Regions from separate parts of the Anaerotignum faecicola genome, predicted to be linked through region 2. Evidence: riboswitches for the same ligand, from Rfam matches in the RefSeq annotation. Region 2 holds a riboswitch; each other region holds the start of a gene.
The links. Region 2 has a riboswitch for cyclic di-GMP ahead of EJE48_RS10895 (transglutaminase-like domain-containing protein). Riboswitches for the same ligand answer to the same signal wherever they lie in the genome.
Positions count from the first base shown of each region.

Region 1: another riboswitch for cyclic di-GMP. It lies ahead of EJE48_RS04780 (leucine-rich repeat protein); the one in region 2 lies ahead of EJE48_RS10895 (transglutaminase-like domain-containing protein).
Region 3: another riboswitch for cyclic di-GMP. It lies ahead of EJE48_RS03650 (S-layer homology domain-containing protein); the one in region 2 lies ahead of EJE48_RS10895 (transglutaminase-like domain-containing protein).

Region 1 is NZ_BHVZ01000001.1:978,202-984,369, reverse strand. It holds gene EJE48_RS04800 (S-layer homology domain-containing protein) at 1-187, shown strand, start outside; gene EJE48_RS04795 (Crp/Fnr family transcriptional regulator) at 243-905, opposite strand; gene EJE48_RS04790 (ATP-binding protein) at 992-1,708, shown strand; gene hcp (hydroxylamine reductase) at 1,741-3,336, shown strand; cyclic di-GMP riboswitch class I at 3,533-3,608, shown strand; gene EJE48_RS04780 (leucine-rich repeat protein) at 3,714-4,955, shown strand; gene EJE48_RS04775 (leucine-rich repeat protein) at 4,976-6,168, shown strand, end outside.
Region 2 is NZ_BHVZ01000014.1:192,946-199,113, forward strand. It holds gene EJE48_RS10895 (transglutaminase-like domain-containing protein) at 395-1,222, opposite strand; cyclic di-GMP riboswitch class I at 1,235-1,322, opposite strand; gene EJE48_RS10900 (amino acid ABC transporter substrate-binding protein) at 1,656-2,444, shown strand; gene EJE48_RS10905 (amino acid ABC transporter permease) at 2,562-3,212, shown strand; gene EJE48_RS10910 (amino acid ABC transporter ATP-binding protein) at 3,229-3,993, shown strand; gene EJE48_RS10915 (hypothetical protein) at 4,006-4,824, shown strand; gene EJE48_RS10920 (HAD hydrolase family protein) at 4,982-6,168, shown strand, end outside.
Region 3 is NZ_BHVZ01000001.1:754,378-760,545, forward strand. It holds gene EJE48_RS03630 (MBL fold metallo-hydrolase) at 43-732, opposite strand; gene EJE48_RS03635 (M56 family metallopeptidase) at 823-3,036, opposite strand; gene EJE48_RS03640 (BlaI/MecI/CopY family transcriptional regulator) at 3,043-3,420, opposite strand; gene EJE48_RS03645 (beta-class carbonic anhydrase) at 3,562-4,125, opposite strand; cyclic di-GMP riboswitch class I at 4,317-4,408, shown strand; gene EJE48_RS03650 (S-layer homology domain-containing protein) at 4,462-6,168, shown strand, end outside.

The DNA of each region.
Region 1 (6,168 bases), on a different contig from region 2:
CGGCATGGCAATTCGGGAGTTCGACGATTACGAGAGCATTTCCGATTATGCGATGGGCGCGATGGCGTGGGCGGTGAATATCGGCCTTGTAAAGGGCGACAGCAATCTCCTTTATCCGAATGGCACTGCTACGCGTGCCGAGATTGCGGCGATGCTCCACCGCTTCGTTGAAAACGGAATGAAATAAGCAAACAAAAAGCAGAAGCTCCTGCGAAAAAGGAGTTTCTGCTTTTTTATTGGCGTTATACCTTCAAAACGAAATGGTTTTTATGAAAATCCAGCAGACCCTCATCCCGCATTTTCCCAAGCTCCAGCGAAAGTCCGCTGCGCTCCACCGCGAGGTAATCCGCAAGCTGCTGTCTGGAAAATGGAATATCGAATTCATATTTTCCGAGCCGCTGTGCCTCTGCGGAAAAATAGGACATCAGCTTTGCGCGCGTTGTGCGCTGCCCCATGTGGGTCAGCTTTTCGCTGAAGCGCAGGTTTTTCTCTGCCAGCTCGCCAAGCAGATTTCGGATGATATGGTTATGATGCGTGCAGGCGGAGGAGCACACATGCAGCACACGCTTTATGTTCAAATACAGCACCGTAACAGCCGTTTCTGCTACAACGCTTACATTCAGCACAGAGCCGGGCGCGCAGGCATAGGCGGCGGCAAAGGTCTGCCCCACCCCTGCCTTGGAAATGATGTTGCGGTTGCCCCAGATGTCCTCCTGTATGATTAGAATACTGCCGGACAGCACCAGACCGATGGCATCTGCCGTATCCCCAATGCGCAGCAGCAGGGCATCCTTGGGGAAGCTTTCCCTTCTTGTTTCCAGACAGGAGAGCATTGCGGTCAGTTCCTCCTCGGAAACGCCCGAAAAAAGCTGAGAGGAACGGATGATGGGAAAAAATTCTTTCATAAAAACCCTCTTTTCGTTGAAAATTCAACAGACTTGTTGAATTTAGCATACTATAATGAAAACAAAAAAGCAAGGAGGTTTTTATTGTGAAAAGAAGAATCATTGAAATTGATCAGAATAAATGCAATGGCTGCGGTGCCTGTGCCGCCGCTTGTCACGAAGGCGCAATCGCTATGGTAAACGGGAAGGCGCAGCTGATGCGCGATGACTACTGCGATGGTCTGGGCGATTGCCTGCCTACCTGCCCCACTGCCGCGATTACCTTTGTGGAGCGCGAAGCGGCAGCGTATGATGAAAAGGCAGTGGAGGAAAATAAGCGCAGAAGGCTACAGGAAAAAATGCAGACAGAAGGGATGACACTTCCCTGCGGATGTCCGGGAAGTCAGTCCAGAACAATCGCACACGAAGAATCCGCCGCGGCTTGCAATACAGAGGCGGTCAGCCGCCTGTCCCAGTGGCCTGTGCAGATTAAGCTGGTTCCTGCACGCGCACCGTATTTTGACGGCGCAAAGCTGCTGATTGCCGCAGACTGCACCGCGTATGCCTATGCCGCCTTCCACGAAAAATTCATCAAGGGACATATCACCCTTGTGGGCTGTCCGAAGCTGGACAGTGTGGATTATTCCGAGAAGCTGACCGAAATCATTCGTGAGAATGATATCAAAAGCGTCACCATTGTCCGCATGGAGGTTCCTTGCTGCGGCGGTCTGGAATTTGCGGCAAAAACGGCATTACAGCAGAGTGGGAAATTTATTCCATGGCAGGTTGTGACCATCTCCACAGATGGCAGAATTCTGGATTAAAAAGAGGACAAAGAAGAAAGCGAGGGTTTCAAATGGGCAACAAAATGTTTTGTTTTCAGTGTGAGCAGACGGCAGGATGTACCGGCTGTATGGGAAATGCAGGCGTTTGCGGCAAAACTGCTGATGTGGCACAGCTGCAGGATGAGCTGACAGGGGCGCTGATTGGGCTTGCGCGCGCAACGGACAATGCCCCCGATGTGAATGACGGCACATGGCGGCTGATGATTGAGGGATTATTTACCACCGTTACAAATGTAAGCTTCAACGAAAAGACACTGCGCGAGCTGATTGACCGCGTACATGCGGAAAAGGCAAGGCTTGTGCCCGACTGTTCGGACTGTGCTGCTCCGTGCGGTCGCGCTGCCGATTACGATATGACGAATCTCTGGAATGCGCAGGAGGATATCCGCAGCCTGAAATCCCTGATTCTGTTCGGGGTGCGCGGCATGGCGGCCTATGCGCATCATGCCCTGGTGCTGGGCTATACCGATGATGCGGTGAACGATTTCTTCGCAAAGGCGCTTTTTGCTGTCGGCGAGGATTGGGGCATGGAGGAGCTGCTGCCCATCGTGATGGAGGTCGGTGAGAAAAACCTCAAGTGCATGGCGCTTCTGGATCAGGCAAATACCGAAAGCTACGGCACGCCGGCACCTGTTACCGTTCCGCTGACTGTGGAAAAGGGGCCGTTTATTGTGATTTCCGGTCACGATCTGCATGATCTCAAGCTACTGCTGGAGCAGACCGAGGGCAGGGGTATCAATATTTATACCCATGGCGAAATGCTGCCTGCACATGGTTATCCCGAATTGAAAAAATATGCGCATCTCAAGGGCAACTTCGGCACAGCATGGCAGAATCAGCAGAAGGAATTTGCAGAGCTGCCTGCGCCGGTGCTGTTTACCACCAACTGCCTGATGCCGCCGAAGGCAAGCTATGCCGACCGCGTATTCACCACAGAGGTGGTATCCTATCCCGAAATGACGCATATCGGCGCGGATAAGGACTTCACCCCTGTGATCGAAAAGGCACTGGAGCTGGGCGGTTATGCCGAGGATAGGATGCTTACAGGCATCAATGGCGGCAATACAGTGATGACAGGCTTTGCCCGCGGCACGGTGCTTGGGGTGGCGGATAAGGTCATCGAGGCAGTGAAAGCCGGCGCAATCAGACATTTCTTCCTTGTTGCAGGCTGCGATGGGGCACGTCCCGGGCGCAATTATTATACGGAGTTTGTAAAGCAGACCCCTGCGGATACGGTTGTGCTGACGCTTGCCTGTGGCAAATACCGCTTCAATGACCTTGACCTTGGCACCATTGGCGGTCTGCCCCGTCTGATGGATATCGGGCAGTGCAATGATGCTTACAGTGCGATTCAGATTGCCGTTGCGCTTGCCGATGCGTTCGGCTGCGGCGTGAATGATTTGCCGCTGTCCATGGTGCTTTCCTGGTATGAGCAGAAGGCGGTGTGTATCCTGCTGACCCTGCTGTATTTGGGCATCAAGAACATTCGCCTTGGCCCGACTTTGCCGGCATTTGTTTCGCCCAATGTGCTGCAGTACCTTGTGGAGAATTTCGGGATTGCACCAATCACGACTCCGGAGGCGGATTTGAAGCAGCTGCTGCAGTAAAATAAGATATCTCTCATGAAAAGGCAACCCAAATGGGTTGCCTTCTTTTTTATTGTAGTGCCTTTAAACGAAACAAAACCACCCTCTTACGAAAAAATATTACAAATTAGGATATTTTTTATAAATTAAGGTTGTAATAGAAATCCCTTTTTGCCATAATTCAAATTGCATAAAATAATAAATTCCGCAGAAAACAAGCATAATTCGGCAAAGTAGGCGAAAGCCTATGACGCAAAGCTACAGGGCCTTTCAACTGGCAGCCAGCTGCAAAAAAACGAGCATTGCCGGATAGGGGCGGTGCTTTTTCTGTTTGTGAAGAAAAAAGGAATTTATTCGCATTGGGTATAAAGAAAGTACAGATAAAGGGAGGAAAAAATATGAAGAAAAATTATTATGCGAAGGCACTTGCGCTGACCGTAGCGGCAAGTATGGTTTCTGTGCCGGCATTCGCGGCGGAGGGGACGGACGACCCTCAGGCACAGGAGAAAACGGTGGAGCAGGACGAGCAGAAAGGGGAAAAATCTGCGAAGGAAGAGCAGGAAAAGACTGAGCAGTCCGTAAAGGAAGAAAAGATAGAAGATGGAATTTCCGCAGCTTCTGATGATGACCAAGAAACTGCCGTTGCAGAAGGGGAAGTTTTTGCAAAAGGGGACTGCGGTGCAACGGAAGAAGATGAGGTTTCGTGGGAACTGGTAAAGAATAACGATACATTATACCGCAAGGCGGAAGAAAACGGATATTCCTACGCAACAACAGCCGAGGACGGATACGAAGAAGTAGGTGGCTATACCCTAACCATTTCGGGCGAAGGCAACATTGCAGATTACTACGGGAAAAATATTACGATTGATAGCTTTGAGGGGGATATTGCTCCTTGGAGAAGAGCCTTACTCAGCGATGTCGAGGCTGACAGAACAACACAGGAGGTTGTTCCAATCACAAAGGTTATTGTAGAAGATGGCATTACAGGAATCGGTACAGATGCATTTTCTTATTTGGCGCTGAATGGGACAATTACATTTAATGAAAACGTAACCCATTACGGCAGCGGTGTTTATTCGTACTGCCCTTTGATTACGACGGTTGATTTTACAAATTTCAAGCCTAAAAATGTTTCGGATTATTGGATACCGGGTCATGAAATGCTGACAGGCAGTGCCGTTCCTTACGGATTTTTTGACAAAGATAAAAGTCTGAATACCTGTATAGTAGATGGAAAAACCTACACCGGTGAGCTTGCTCTGCCGGAATGGATTGATACCATCTGTACAGCAGCATTCCGCGGAACGGGATTTGACACAATCAATTTTGACGATGGTTTGAAGGATATAAAAGAAGTAGGCCCCTATGGTATGAGTAATCTGGCAAATATTGATACATTTACCTATCCGGGGAATGTGGACTTTTATAGCGGCGAGAATCCAAACGGCGGCAAAACGTCCAGTGTTGTATTAACTGGAAGCGGCGTAAAAACTCTGATTATTCGGAATGATGTAAAGGAACTGCCCGACCTTTTCGCTTATCAGCTGAAAGAGTTAAAGAAAATTATCTTTGAGGGAGAAGTAGAGAGTATTGGGGCTCGAATGCCTTCGGCGGATGCGAAAAGCTGGAATCCGTAGAGCTTGGTAAAGTGAAATCCATGGGGAGGGGTGTATTTATCAACTGTCCTTCTCTGAAATCCCTTAAAATCGAAGGGGATGAGGGCTTGGTTCTTTCTTCTGATACTGTAGGGACTTGGGGAAAAGACTATCCCGGTGCCGCACCCTTGGAAACCTTTGAACTGGGAGCAGGGACAATCAATTTCAATTTGAAAGAGAAAAAGGCTACTCTTAAAGAGGTAAAGCTTGGTGACGGTGTAAAGAATATTCCCAATAATTTCTTAAGTGAATGTACCAATTTGGAAACTCTTGAAATCGGAAACGGTATTACAAAAATCGGGAACCATGCTTTTGAACATACAAATATTACAAGTATTACGATTCCGGACAGCGTAACAGCTATCGGGGAACAGGCATTTAACGGATGCACTTCTCTTACGGAGGTAAATATTTCAAAGAATTCTAAACTTGAAACAATCGGGAATCGTGCTTTTCAACAGACAAGCATTACAAGCATTGCAATTCCGGACAGCGTAACAGTTATTGGGAAACAGGCATTCAATAGATGTACTTCTCTTGCAGAGGTAAATATTTCAAAGAATTCTAAACTTGAAACAATTGAAGACGGTGCGTTTTATGATACAAGGGTGCTGAAAATGTATCTTCCCGGCGGAGTAAAAACGCTTGGTGTCGGTGCTTTCCAGAGAACACCTGTGAAAATTTATGATATGAGTGATGTCTATTCTTCTGATTTTACCATCGGGGATTGGTGCATCAATAACTGGTATAATACTAAAGAAGGCGAAGTGGCACCTGAATGGGCAAATAATCATAAGGATATTTATGTAAATAACAACGACATCTTAAATGCCTTATTAGCTAAAAATAAAGCCGGTTCTGTGACTAAAACCTGCTATGTGACAAACGGCGGAACAGTTGATATGACAAAGACAGGTTTTGAGGCTGTTTCTCGTCCGGGCTATACTGTGGAATGGCACAAAAACGCAGACTTTTCCGATGCGGCATATACAGGTAAGCCTAAGGACAGCGAAAATTATTATGCAAAATGGACTTTGAAGGATTCTACAAATACGATTGAAGTTACTTATGATGCGAATATCAGCGGTGTAACGGCAAAAACGTATGCTGAAATTAAAGGAAATGAGCATCTTGCAAAAGCAAGCAGCTTTAGACGTGCCGGTTATACATTTACCGGATGGAACACAGCGAAAGA
Region 2 (6,168 bases):
TGTATGCAATTATATGCAAGTTTTGTTGAAAAAATATGGAAAAATGATGACGGCACGGAAAATGGGGACATGCCGCTATCTAAATATAGAAAACTTGTCTGTTTTTAATGAAAAATAAGCGTTGCTTTTATGCAAAACACCTGAATCGAATTTATTATAATCATCTTAATCCGATTCAATCAAGTGTTTTGCGCAAGCCTGTCCATTTTTCATAGGCAGAGTTTTCCTTGCTTGTGTTGTAGTGGCTATTGGTTGCTTCCTGTACCGCCAGATAATACCATGCGTTTGTGTCTGCGTTATCTGTAAAGGTAGAAATGGTTTTGTTATAGGAAACATATAGCGAAGAAAAGACTTCCTGCTATGTGTTTTTTCTTTATTACATTATTACAATCTGTTATGCTGCGATTGCAAGAGAATCGCTCTGCTGTGCGTAGTGCAAAGGAGATACGCAATCGGACAGGCTGTTTGCGTTCAGTACACGCTCTGTTACAGCGTAGGTCAAATCAATCTGATACCAAGCACCGTCTACGTTTACCTTGTTCCAAGCATGGTAGCTTCTGCCGGCATAGCCCTTTGTCAAAGAGCAAGGGATGCTCTGGCTGCGGCACATAGCTGCAAACAGAGAAGACAGGTCATAGCAGATGCCCTTGCTACTGTTCAGCGTAGCACTTGTGTCAGGGATATATTTGCTTACCTTGCCGGATGTGATTTCATCTGCAAGCTTTGTATCGTAGGTGTAATGCCCTGCAATGTAGTTGTAGATTGCGGTTACCTTTTCTGCATCGGTTGCTGCGCCCTTGCAGATTTCAGCCGCCTTTTGGCTGACTGCATCACCTGCTGCAAACTGCACATCTGCGGTGGAGATAAGGTAGGGAGCATATTCGTTTTTGATTTTTGCATTTACGGTTTCTCTGCTGACAACCTGATAGGTTGTACCGGAAATGTTTTCACATACGGTAATGGTGTATGTGCCATCGCCCTGATCCAGAGAGAACTCTGCAGTTTTGCCGCTGGGGCAGTTTTTATAGGAGGTCTTATTGTCACCGTACTGGATGCCGACCTTCAATTTGGAATCGGAAGTGTAATTTACGGTAACAAAACCATCTTTTGCATGGGAAGTGTCAATAGAACCTGTAGAAGCGCTGGCTGTTACCACGCCTGTCATAGACATTAAAATAAAGGCTGCAACAAATGTGCAAACACAAGAAAAAAGCCGTTTCATACGGAATCTCCTTTCGGTAACTGGCTGCCAGCCCTTTTTCAAGGGGGAAGGCCCTATAGCTTTGCGTCGCCACCTTTCGATGGGTTTGCTATTATCGTTTGAGATGCTGTCGACTACGGCTGCATCTTTTACTGATATTGATTGTATTATTTTTTATACCTACACTATATACCTTTTTTCGCGTTTGTCAATAGAAAATCGCAAAAAATCTGAAAAATCGACAAAAACTCGGCGTACAGACGGATGGGAGAAAGAGGTGGCAGGCACTGCACACAGGGCATGAGAGGACTTGTGTATTTTGCATAAAAAATAAGGAAGAAAAAGCAGATTCTTTTGCTTTACTTTAGCGTAGCAATGTGATACTATGATGAAGAACAAAGGAGCGGCGCTCCGCAGGAACGAAAAAACGATATGAAAAAGGGGACGATAGCGTATGAAAAAGTATTTGGCACTGTTTTTGACAATGGTTATGGGTGCGTCTGTTCTGGCAGGCTGCGGCGGCTCTGACAGCGCAAAGACCTTCACTGTAGGCTTCGATGCGGAATATCCTCCTTATGGCTACAGAACAGAGAGCGGCGATTATGCCGGCTTTGATCTGGATCTGGCTGCTGAGGTCTGCGAAAGAAACGGCTGGGAGCTGGTAAAGCAGCCCATCGACTGGGATGCAAAGGATATGGAGCTGAACAGCGGTGCAATCGACTGTATCTGGAACGGCTTCACCATGACAGGCAGAGAGGATGAATACACCTTCTCCAAACCCTATGTTGACAACAGCATCGTATATATTGTAAGAGCGGATTCCGATATTCAGACAGAGGCTGATCTGGCAGGCAAGCACGTTATTACACAGGCAGGCTCCTCCGCACTTTCCGCTTTGCAGGATGAATCCAAGGCAGATGTAGTAAATTCCTTCGCATCTCTGGATGAAATCGCAGATTACAACACAGCATTCATGAATCTGGAGGCAGGCACAAATGATGCCATCGCGGTAGATATCGGCGTAGCACAGTATCAGCTGACAACAAAGGCAGATAAATTCAGAATGCTGGAAGAGCCCCTTTCCACAGAGCAGTATGCAATCGGCTTCAAGAAGGGCAATGAAGAACTGAGAGATCAGGTACAGGCAACACTGGACGAAATGGCAGAGGACGGTACTCTGGCAGAAATCGCAGCAAAGTATAAGGATTACAATCTGGATCAGATGCTTTGCCTGGGAAAATAAGAAAGAGACAGTTATGAAAAAAGCTGGGAAAGACGGTGGGAAAGCTCCTGCCGCCTTTCCTGCGTTTTAGGAATTTCTCGGATTCCTGCATTTTACGGTTAAGAAAGGAAATTTACTATGAATTTTGCGATTATTGCACAGCAGCTGGTAAGCGGCATGGGCTCCTCCCTGATGATTTTTGTGCTGACACTGCTGTTTTCCATGCCCTTGGGGCTTTTGGTTGCCTTCGGGCGTATGTCAAAAATAAAGCCCTTACAGGCAGTCATTAAGGTTTTCATTGCCATTCTGCGCGGCACGCCTCTGATGCTGCAGCTTCTGGTGGTGAATTTTGCACCTTATTATCTGTTCCGTATTTCTTTGCCCAGATGGTACCGCTTCGCTGCGATTATCATCGGCTTTTCCATTAACTATGCGGCATATTTTGCGGAAATTTACCGTTCCGGTATCGAATCCATCCCCAAGGGACAATATGAGGCGGCATCCGTTCTGGGGTATAATAAAAACCAGACCTTTTTCCGCATCATTTTCCCGCAGATGGTGAAGCGCGTACTGCCTCCTGTGACGAATGAGGTTATCACACTGGTAAAGGATACCTCTCTGGCGTTCGTACTGGCGTATGAGGAAATGTTCACCGTAGCAAAACAGATTGCATCTGCAAGAACAAGTATTATGCCCCTGTTCGTTGCGGGTGTGTTCTATTTCATCTTCAATGCTGTGGTTGCATTCGCAATGGAACGCATTGAAAAGAAACTGAGCTATTACCATTAAGAAAGGAGGGCATACAATGAATAAGGTATTGGAAATTAAGCACTGCAATAAAAGCTTCGGGGAAAACGAAGTGCTGAAGGATATTTCTCTGTCTGTAACAGAAGGACAGGTTGTGTCTATCATTGGGCCTTCCGGCTCTGGGAAATCAACCCTTCTGCGCTGCGCAACCATGTTGGAAACCATGGATGGCGGCGATTTGATTTATTTGGGAGACTATGCCGCAAAGGCGGACGCACAGGGCAAGGCGGTTTATGCCGCAAAGGAAACCCTGCAGGGCATCAAAAAGCATTTCGGTCTGGTGTTCCAGAATTTTAATCTGTTTCCCCATTATTCCGTCATGAAAAATATCACCGAACCGCCGATTCTGATCGGCAAGCGCAAAAAAGAGGAAATTTATGCCGAGGCAAGGGAGCTGCTGAAAAAAATGGGACTGGCGGACAAGGAAAACGCTTATCCCTGTGAGCTTTCGGGCGGACAGCAGCAGCGTGTTTCCATTGCGCGTGCATTGGCAATGAAGCCGAAAATTCTTTTCTTTGACGAGCCGACCTCCGCGCTTGACCCTGAGTTGACGGGCGAAATTCTGAAGGTTATCAAGGATTTGGCGGCGGAACACATGACAATGGTAATCGTGACACATGAAATGTCCTTTGCAAGGGATGTTTCCGATCATATTATTTTTATGGATGGCGGCGTGATTGTGGAGGAGGGCGAACCCGAACAGGTCATCAATCATCCCCAGCAAGAACGTACCAAAGCCTTCCTGAGCCGTTTTCAGCAGTAAGGAAGTGGTCGGATGGAAGTGAAATTCATCAAAGCAAGCCCTACGGAAAATATGACACTGCTCATCGAAACGCCTGTGGCAAGAGAGAAGCAGCTTGCTGTGGCAGAAAGGCTGATTGCCTATGGCAGTGTATACGCTGAGCAGGCAGGCTATATCGAGGAAGCGGAAAATCCTGCGGCAGAAAAACGCCTGCAAATGATGGCGGGGGAATTTTGCGGCAATGCCAGCCTTTCTCTGGCGGCATGGCTGGCGCAGAAGAAAAATCTGCAGATTGGCGAAAAAACGGAAATTACGCTTGAGGTTTCCGGTGCGGAGGAGCTTGTTCGCTGCGAAATGAAACGAGAAGCGGAGCATCGCTTTCTTGGCAGAGTGGCAATGCCCTTACCGCAGACAATCGAAAAGAGAGCATTTACGCTGGACGGCGAAAGAATTGAGCTGACCGCAGTTGTTTTCGCAGGCATTACGCATATCCTCGTCCCTGCGTCCCTTTGGGGCGAGAATGCCGCAAAAAAGGCGGAACACGCGGCAAGGGTCTGGGCGAAGGAGCTGCCGCCTGTGTTTGGGCTTCTGCTGTTTGATGAGCAGGAGAAAAGCTTGAAACCGTTGGTTGCGGTGGAGGATGTCAGTCTCATCTGGGAAAGAGGCTGCGGCAGCGGAACCTCTGCTGTCGGGGCATATCTGGCGGCAAGGGAGAAGAAGGATGTTACCGTTTCCCTCAAGCAGCCCGGCGGCGTGATGCGCGCAACAGCTTCCTATCAGAATGGAGCGGTTACGAAAATTGAAATTACGGGCAGCGTTGCTATCGTGGCAGAGGGTACGGCATATTTATAAAAAAAGCGCAGATGAAAATTCTGCGTTTTTTTGTTATGTGAGGGGGAAACCGTGTAAAATAAGCATTTTCCTGCATTTTTTTGGCAGATAGCTTGACAGAAAGAAGGGATTTCCTCTATACTTTGCCAATAAGAACAGCGAAAAGGAGTGAAATCCTATGGTTGCAAATATTCCGAGAGTCGGTATGCGTATGGTGAAAACAGCATTGGCGGTTGCCATCTGCTTTTTTCTTTATGTTCTGCGCGGAGAGGAAGGCGTACCGATTTTTTCTACGATTGCCGCGATTATCTGTATGCAGCCCTATGCGGAAAACAGCATACAGGTTTCCATAAACCGTATTATCGGCACACTGCTTGGGGCGGTCTTTGCGCTTCTGGTGCTGTATCTGATCCAATATATTCCCTATCAGGTGCGTATCCTGCGATATCTGGTGATTTCCTTTGCGGTCATTCCTGTGATGTATGTGACGGTTTTATTGAAGCGCACGGGTGCTTCTGCGCTGGCAGGGATTGTACTGCTGAGTGTCTGCCTCTCTAATGTGGGGTATACACCGCTGGAGGGGGCAATCAATCGTTCTGTTGAAACGATTATCGGGATTCTGGTTTCTCTGGGGGTCAATAATCTGCATCTGCCACGGAAAAGGACAGAGAACTATCTCTTTGTGACGGGCTTTGACGGGGCATTATACGATGAAAAAAACGGTATTTCGCCCTATGCCTCCTTTGAGCTGAATCAGCTTTTGCAGGATGGCCTGCCGTTTACCATTGCGACAGAGCGTACACCCGCTTCGCTGATGGCGGATTTAAAGGGGCTTGATTTGCGCCTGCCTGTTATCGCGATGGATGGGGCGGTGCTGTATGATGTGAAGGATAAGCGATACCGTGCGACAAGCGGACTGCCGAAGGAATGGGTGGACAGAATCTGCACCCTTGTGAAGGAGAAGGAGTATCATTATTTCCTGAACGTGGTCTGGCAAAATGTGCTTTTGATTTATTTTGGCGAATTTAAAAATGAGGTGGAACGAGAATTGTATCTTTCTAACCGCCGATCGCCTTACCGCAATTATATTTATGGAGAAATGCCGGAGGATGGTGTTGTGGTGTATATCCTGCTGGTGCTGCAGGATGCGGATGCGGATGCACTGGAGGCAGAACTAAAAGAGATGGATACCGAACAGGAGCTGCTTTTCCTGCGGGATAAATCGGAAACGCCGGAGACATACTGTCATTTGAAGATTTATCATAAAAATGCAACGAAGAAATATATGCTGGAGCGGCTGATGGAGGAAATCCCGCAGAAGAAATGTGTTGCCTTTGGCAGCAACCGAAACGATCTTTCCATGCT
Region 3 (6,168 bases), on a different contig from region 2:
AATTCCGCGGAAGAACTTGAAGATTTCCTTAAGAATTTCCGTTTAAATTTCAAATTTTTCGTTTTCCTGCGTGATTTCCGCAATCGTTTCACCATAGCCAAGCTGACGCAGCATCGTGCAGACATCAAAGCGTCCCCAGAAGTGCATGGGAAACAGCCTTTTTGCGCCGACGGTCTTGAGAAAATAATTGACCGCCCAGAAATATTTATCCTGCAGGCGCAAATCCGCAGGGACAAAGGCAACGTCTATTTTCTCGCCCTTCAGCCGATTGATTTCCGCAGTATAGCTTTTTTCGATATCGGCATTAAAGTCCTCCGGCTCGCCGTTCCAATGCCACCAATTCAAATCGCCTGCGTGGTAGATGATTTTGCCATCCGCCTTGACCAGAAACGCAACACCCTCATCATTGGATTGGAGCGTTTGGATGGAAATGCCGTCAAAATCGTATGTCCGGTGCGGCTCGGCGCAGAGGACTCTGCCTTCAAAGCCTGCTTCTGTCCGCACATCAAAGGAAAGCACATAGCGGACATTGGGGAGCTTTGCCCACGAAAGAATCCGTCTGTCATAATGATCCTCATGTGCATGGGAGACAAAGACGAAAACTGCTTTATCGGGGTATGCGGCGGGGTCGAAATACGCTTTTCTGCCGCCCTCTGTATAATAATCAAACAAAAGCACCTTTGTTTCGGTTTCAACGGAAAAGCCGCTGTGGTGCAGATAGGTTATCTTCATTACAGTCACTCCTTACTTTCTGAAATGTCATTAGTATAGCACAGGAAAAAGAGGCGCGCAATGTGCGCGCCCCTTGGGAATATCGACAAATCAGACGGCCTTCTTCGACCAGAAGCCTTCTCTGCCCTCGGTAATTACGGTGTTTCCGTTTGCATCTTTCCCGAAGAACAGCGTCACGCTCTGCCCGACCTTTCCGCTTTGCAGACGGGAAAGCCATTCCTTCGCGTTCAGCATGGCAGGGGCTTCGCCTGCGCCGCCAACGGTAAAGGCTGCATCCTCCGCAACGGGGAGGGTGGTCGTATAGTCAAGATTCAAATCGAAATAGCCGTTATTCGTTCTGCCTGTGGCATCCTCGATACGGATTTTTCTGGCAACGGTGACGGTATTCGCATCCTTGGCAGGGGTAACGGTGCAGAACCAGCCATCCGTAGGTGTTTCCTCATACCAACCATCCCAAGCGGGATTTTTCTTGTGAAAGGTAATCCTATGCGGATCGAAATCATCATTATAGAGATGGAAGGTTTCCGGATAGCAGGTGTCCTCATTGATTTTCTGTGCATCCGCCTGCACCTCGCAGGTAAAGCGGAAATAGGTATTTCCCTCTTTTTCCTCATAATATTCCTTATAATACACAGCATACACAGACTGTCCCGCCTCCTTTGCGCGGCGGATATAGCCTGCCTCATCGGGGTCGCGGAAGGGATTTCTATAATGCATATTCAAGCCGAAATCCACGGTCACCTGTTCTCTGCCGTTTGCCAGAGGGGTGCGTGTCACGCTGATGCGGTTAAAATTGAAGGCCTCCAATTCATACACATCCCAACCGCTTTGGCTGATAAAGCCGACCACGCTCTGCGAAAGAAAGTCCCAAATACCTTCGTCCAAATCCGATTCTGTACGGGAAACGGTGGGATGCACCTTGCCGTCCTCCCAATAGAGATTGGAGGTGAGATAGCCGGCGACAACGGTTTTTCCGTTTTCCTCCCCGAATTTCAAAAGCTCCTTCATGGTGTAATAAGCAGGCTGGCTATCCTGCATGGTATAGGTAATCATGGCTGCATTTTCGCGCTCCTCGATGGTATAGGAATCCACCCAAGGGCTGGAGCCGCCGATGACATAATTCCAATCCTCGCCACCAAGCGCCTTCTGCTCTGCGATAAACTGCGCCTTGGCAGCCTTGCCCATCTCTTTATAGCGGATTTTGCCATCTCTGTCGGAAAGAGCCTCTGCCCACCGCTCAGTCAGCTTGCGCTGTTCTGCGGTCAGGGTGCCTTGACTTACTGCTGTATCCTGCGTGGACTCCGATGCTTTCTCGTCCTTTCCACAGCTGATGAGGCAACCGCAGGTCAATGTCAGCACAAGCATAACAGAAACCAGTGCCATGCCCTTTTTTCGTTTGCTTTGATTCATAATCTCCACCAGCCTTTCCTGCAATGCCCGTTTCCCATCGGTGAAACAGGTTGTCAATGCTGCCTGCTTTTCGATGCTGCGCTCCGCCTCCTGCAAAATCATCAGGCCATACGCCTTGCGATACGCCGCATCCCTGCCCTGCACCGCCATGCTGTCGCAGGAAATTTCCAAATCCCGCTCTGCGCGCTTTGCCATCCGCCAGACCAAAGGGTTGCACCAATGGATACTTCTTGCGGCAAGCAGCAGCAGCTTATACCACAAATCCTTCCGCCGCCAATGGATCAGCTCATGACGGAAAATCATTTCCAGCTCCTGCGCGGTGTAGTGCTCATGGGGCAGATAGACAGTTGTGCGGAATAAACCGACCGCCATAGGACTTTCCAGCACAGGGCAAACCATGAGCCGCGGCTGCGTTTTGCCTGCCGTTTCGGCGAAAAACGCCTTTGCTTCGGCAGAGGGCTCTTTCTCCCAACGGCGGAGCAGCCTTTTCATCCGAAAAACGGAAACCGCTGTCCGCAGGGCGAAAAACAGCACGCCTGCCAGCCAGAGCGCAAAGCCAATCTGCAAGGGCTGCAAGGGTTCGGCTTGGGGCTGTGTCTGCTTTTGTGCTGCGGCTGCTGCGCCTTCTGCCTTTGGCGGTGCCTGCACGGGATTGAATTTCGCCTGTACCCATTCATTCGCCTGCTCCTCGGAAATTGCCACATGGATGGGGGCGGTTTCCTGCGGAAGGGTCAGATTCCACGGAATGAGCAGACGCACGGCAAGCACAAGCCAGATGACATAGGATACCTTAGCGGCATACCGCTTAGACAGGCGCGGCAAAAGCCAAAGTGCCGGCAGAATAATCGGAAGCATCCAAAGGCCGACCTTCAAATATTCCAGAAAAATACGCATGGCAGCTCACCCCTCCGTTTCGTCCTCGATAAACGCCTTCAATTCTTCTAAGTCCTCTTTTGTAACCGAATGATTGACATAAAGACAGGCAACCAAATCCCTGAGAGAGCCACCCGTCCATTTCTGAAAATAGCGGCGGCTATCCTCCGCGAGATAGTCCTCATCTGTGACGAGGGGGGTATAATAGCGGCTTTTGCCCTGCTTCTCCGTCTGCAAAAAGCCACGGCGCACCAGTCTGCCCAGAAGGGTCTGCAAAGCGGATAAATTCCAAGGGCGTTCCTTTTGCAGCTCCTCGCGGACGGCAGAGGTGCTGGCAGGGGATTCGATATGCCAGATTGCCTGCATGACCTTGAGCTCTGTATCGGGTAATTTCTGTTTTTCCATGGGGTTCACCTCTTTTACCTACAAGTGTATGTTTATTTATAACATACAGCTGTATGTCCATTCTGTCAAGCGAAATTTTATAAATTTTCCGTAAAAGAAAAAAAGCCGCCGTTCGTAAAGCGAAAAGCGACTTTTTGTATTTTATTCTTTTCTCTCGGAAACGCCGCGGACTGCGCCCGTATGGGGGTCCATGATGAAGCCGAGCACCTCCAGATCCTTAGGCAGCAGCGGATGCTCCCTAATGGCATCGACGGTGCTTTGCACAGAATGATTGATATCCCCGAAGCCGGTCAGCCATTGCTCCACGTTTTTATGGTTTTCATCCACATGGTCAATCGCTTCCTGTGAAATGCCGCGTTCCTTCATCTTGGCAATCATTTCCTTCGGGTCAAGCAGGCGACCGCCGCAATCATCATGCCCGATGACAACGACCGTATCCACGCCCAGCTCATAGACTGCAACCAGAAGGCTGAAAATGACACTGCCATAGGGGTGCATCACGCGACCGCCTGCGTTTTTAATCAGCTTGACATCGCCGTTTTTCAAGCCGAGGGCGGCAGGCAGAAGCTCCGTCATGCGGGTATCCATGCAGGCAAGAATGGCGATTTTACGGTCCGGATACTTGGTTGTGGTATACTTTTCATAGAGACCATGCTCCACGAAGGCACGGTTATAATCCAACATTTTCTTTACGAAATCATTCATAAAAGGGCTCACCTCGTTCATTGTTTTTTCATATTATACTCTTTTTTAAGGATTTTGTCTCTTTTTGTATGGCAAAATATTACAAAAAAATAAAAAGGCACTTGTCTTTTTATGTGAATATGCTATTCTATTCTTATACAACACTAATGTAACTATTTTTATTTCTGTGCGGACGCAGGAACGGGCGTATGTACAGAAAAAGGCACAATCGGTGAAAGCCGATGTCGCAAAGCCAAGGGTCTAAACGGCGAGGGGATTTGCCGCAGGACAGCCGGCTACCGAAATACATATTGTTTCCCTGTTCCGAAACCCGCAAACAGGAAAAGGGGGGTTTTTATGACAGAGAAAAACAAAGGCAAGAAGCTTCTCACTTGGACATTGGCACTTTCTATGACGCTTGCCCTGCCGCCAGTTGGGGTATTCGCAGAGGATGGTGCCGGGGGCGAAGGCTCTCAGCAGACGAATAGCGCGCCTGCTGCAGAACAGTCTGACGGCTCGTCCAATGGAAGCGGAACAAGCAACAGCGAAACAACAGAACCAACAAGCACACCTGAGAACGGCGGACAGAAGACCGAAACTGCCCCCCCCTCAGGGACAACCGGTACTTCTACTTCTTCCGGTGAGGGGCAGAACGGTAAAGATGAAACCTTAAAGCCTTTACTGGCACCTGTAAGCGGTGGAGAAGCAACGAAAGACGAGGGCGAAAGCAACCCTGCTCCTATCAAGGGTGAAGATGAAAACAAAGACGAAACAACTGGCGAAGTAAAGCATGAGGCAACCATCGATGGAACACAATACGATACGTTGAAAGAAGCAATCAGAGCTGCTCAAGACGGCGATACCGTTGTACTGGCGAAGGATGTAACCGCAAACATCAGTATCAACAAATCTATTACACTGAATTTGAATGGGAAAACCTTAACTGCCGACGAAGGAGAACGTGCGATTGAAATTACTCCTACGGTTGATTTTCCAGATGAGCTTAAAACGATACTCCGACAAAGCCATAGCATTGAAAATCCATATTTCCCCAATATCGATTTCAAAAGCTCCCCCTTCCTCTCTGAATATGAGGAGACCTATCCGGATACGTTTAATCTTCCGGTAATCAATGTTAAAATCAAAAATGGTACTATTACAGGTGGGGATCTTTCAAGCAAACAGGACGGTGAAAATAACCAAGCTTTCATCCGCTGTGGTGGCGGCATCCGTATCAGTTCCTGCACTGTTGAATTAACGGACTGTAATATTGAAGGCAATAAAGCAAGGTATGGTGGCGGTATCTTCTGTTCAAACAGTACCGTTACAATCAAGGGTGGTACTATTTCCGGAAATACAGCGGTAGACGGTCATGGTAACTTATACGCAGCCGGCGGTGGTATTTCTTCCTTCAGAAGCGACTTAATCATAAACGATGTTCGGATTACAGACAATACTGCTAACAAAGGCAACACTAGCTATGGCGGCGGTCTTGGTGTAAGAGGTGGTTCTCTTATCATGACTGACACTACAATTAGCAAGAATAAAGCGATCCAGAGTGGCGGCGGTATCTGCATCGGTCCTGTAAATAGCAGTAGTAAATCTATATTTCCTGTTGAATTTACAATTACAGGCGGCTCTATTTCAGAAAATGAATGTACTTATAATGGTGGGGGCATTTACTATGATTCTGTGCAGACTGCAGAACAAAGCCTCCCATGCTCTATTAGCGGAACTGAAATCACCAAAAACAAATCTACCCACAGCGGCGGCGGTATCTATTTAGGTAACAATACTATGTTAACAGTCGGAGATTCAACCCGCATTTGTGGCAATAGTGCTACAAATGAAGGTGGCGGCATTAGTGCCCTTAATGTCACCTCTCTGAATTTAGGCAAGGTTGATATTAAAAATAATCAAGCCTCTGTTCGCGGTGGCGGTATCTACGCACAGACTGTCGGAGCCTTTCAGCCGATCATCACATGCTCCGAAGGTGCTTGTATTGAGGAAAACAATGCCGCTACCGGCGGTGGTATTGCCACCTATGCATATCCAAACACAGAA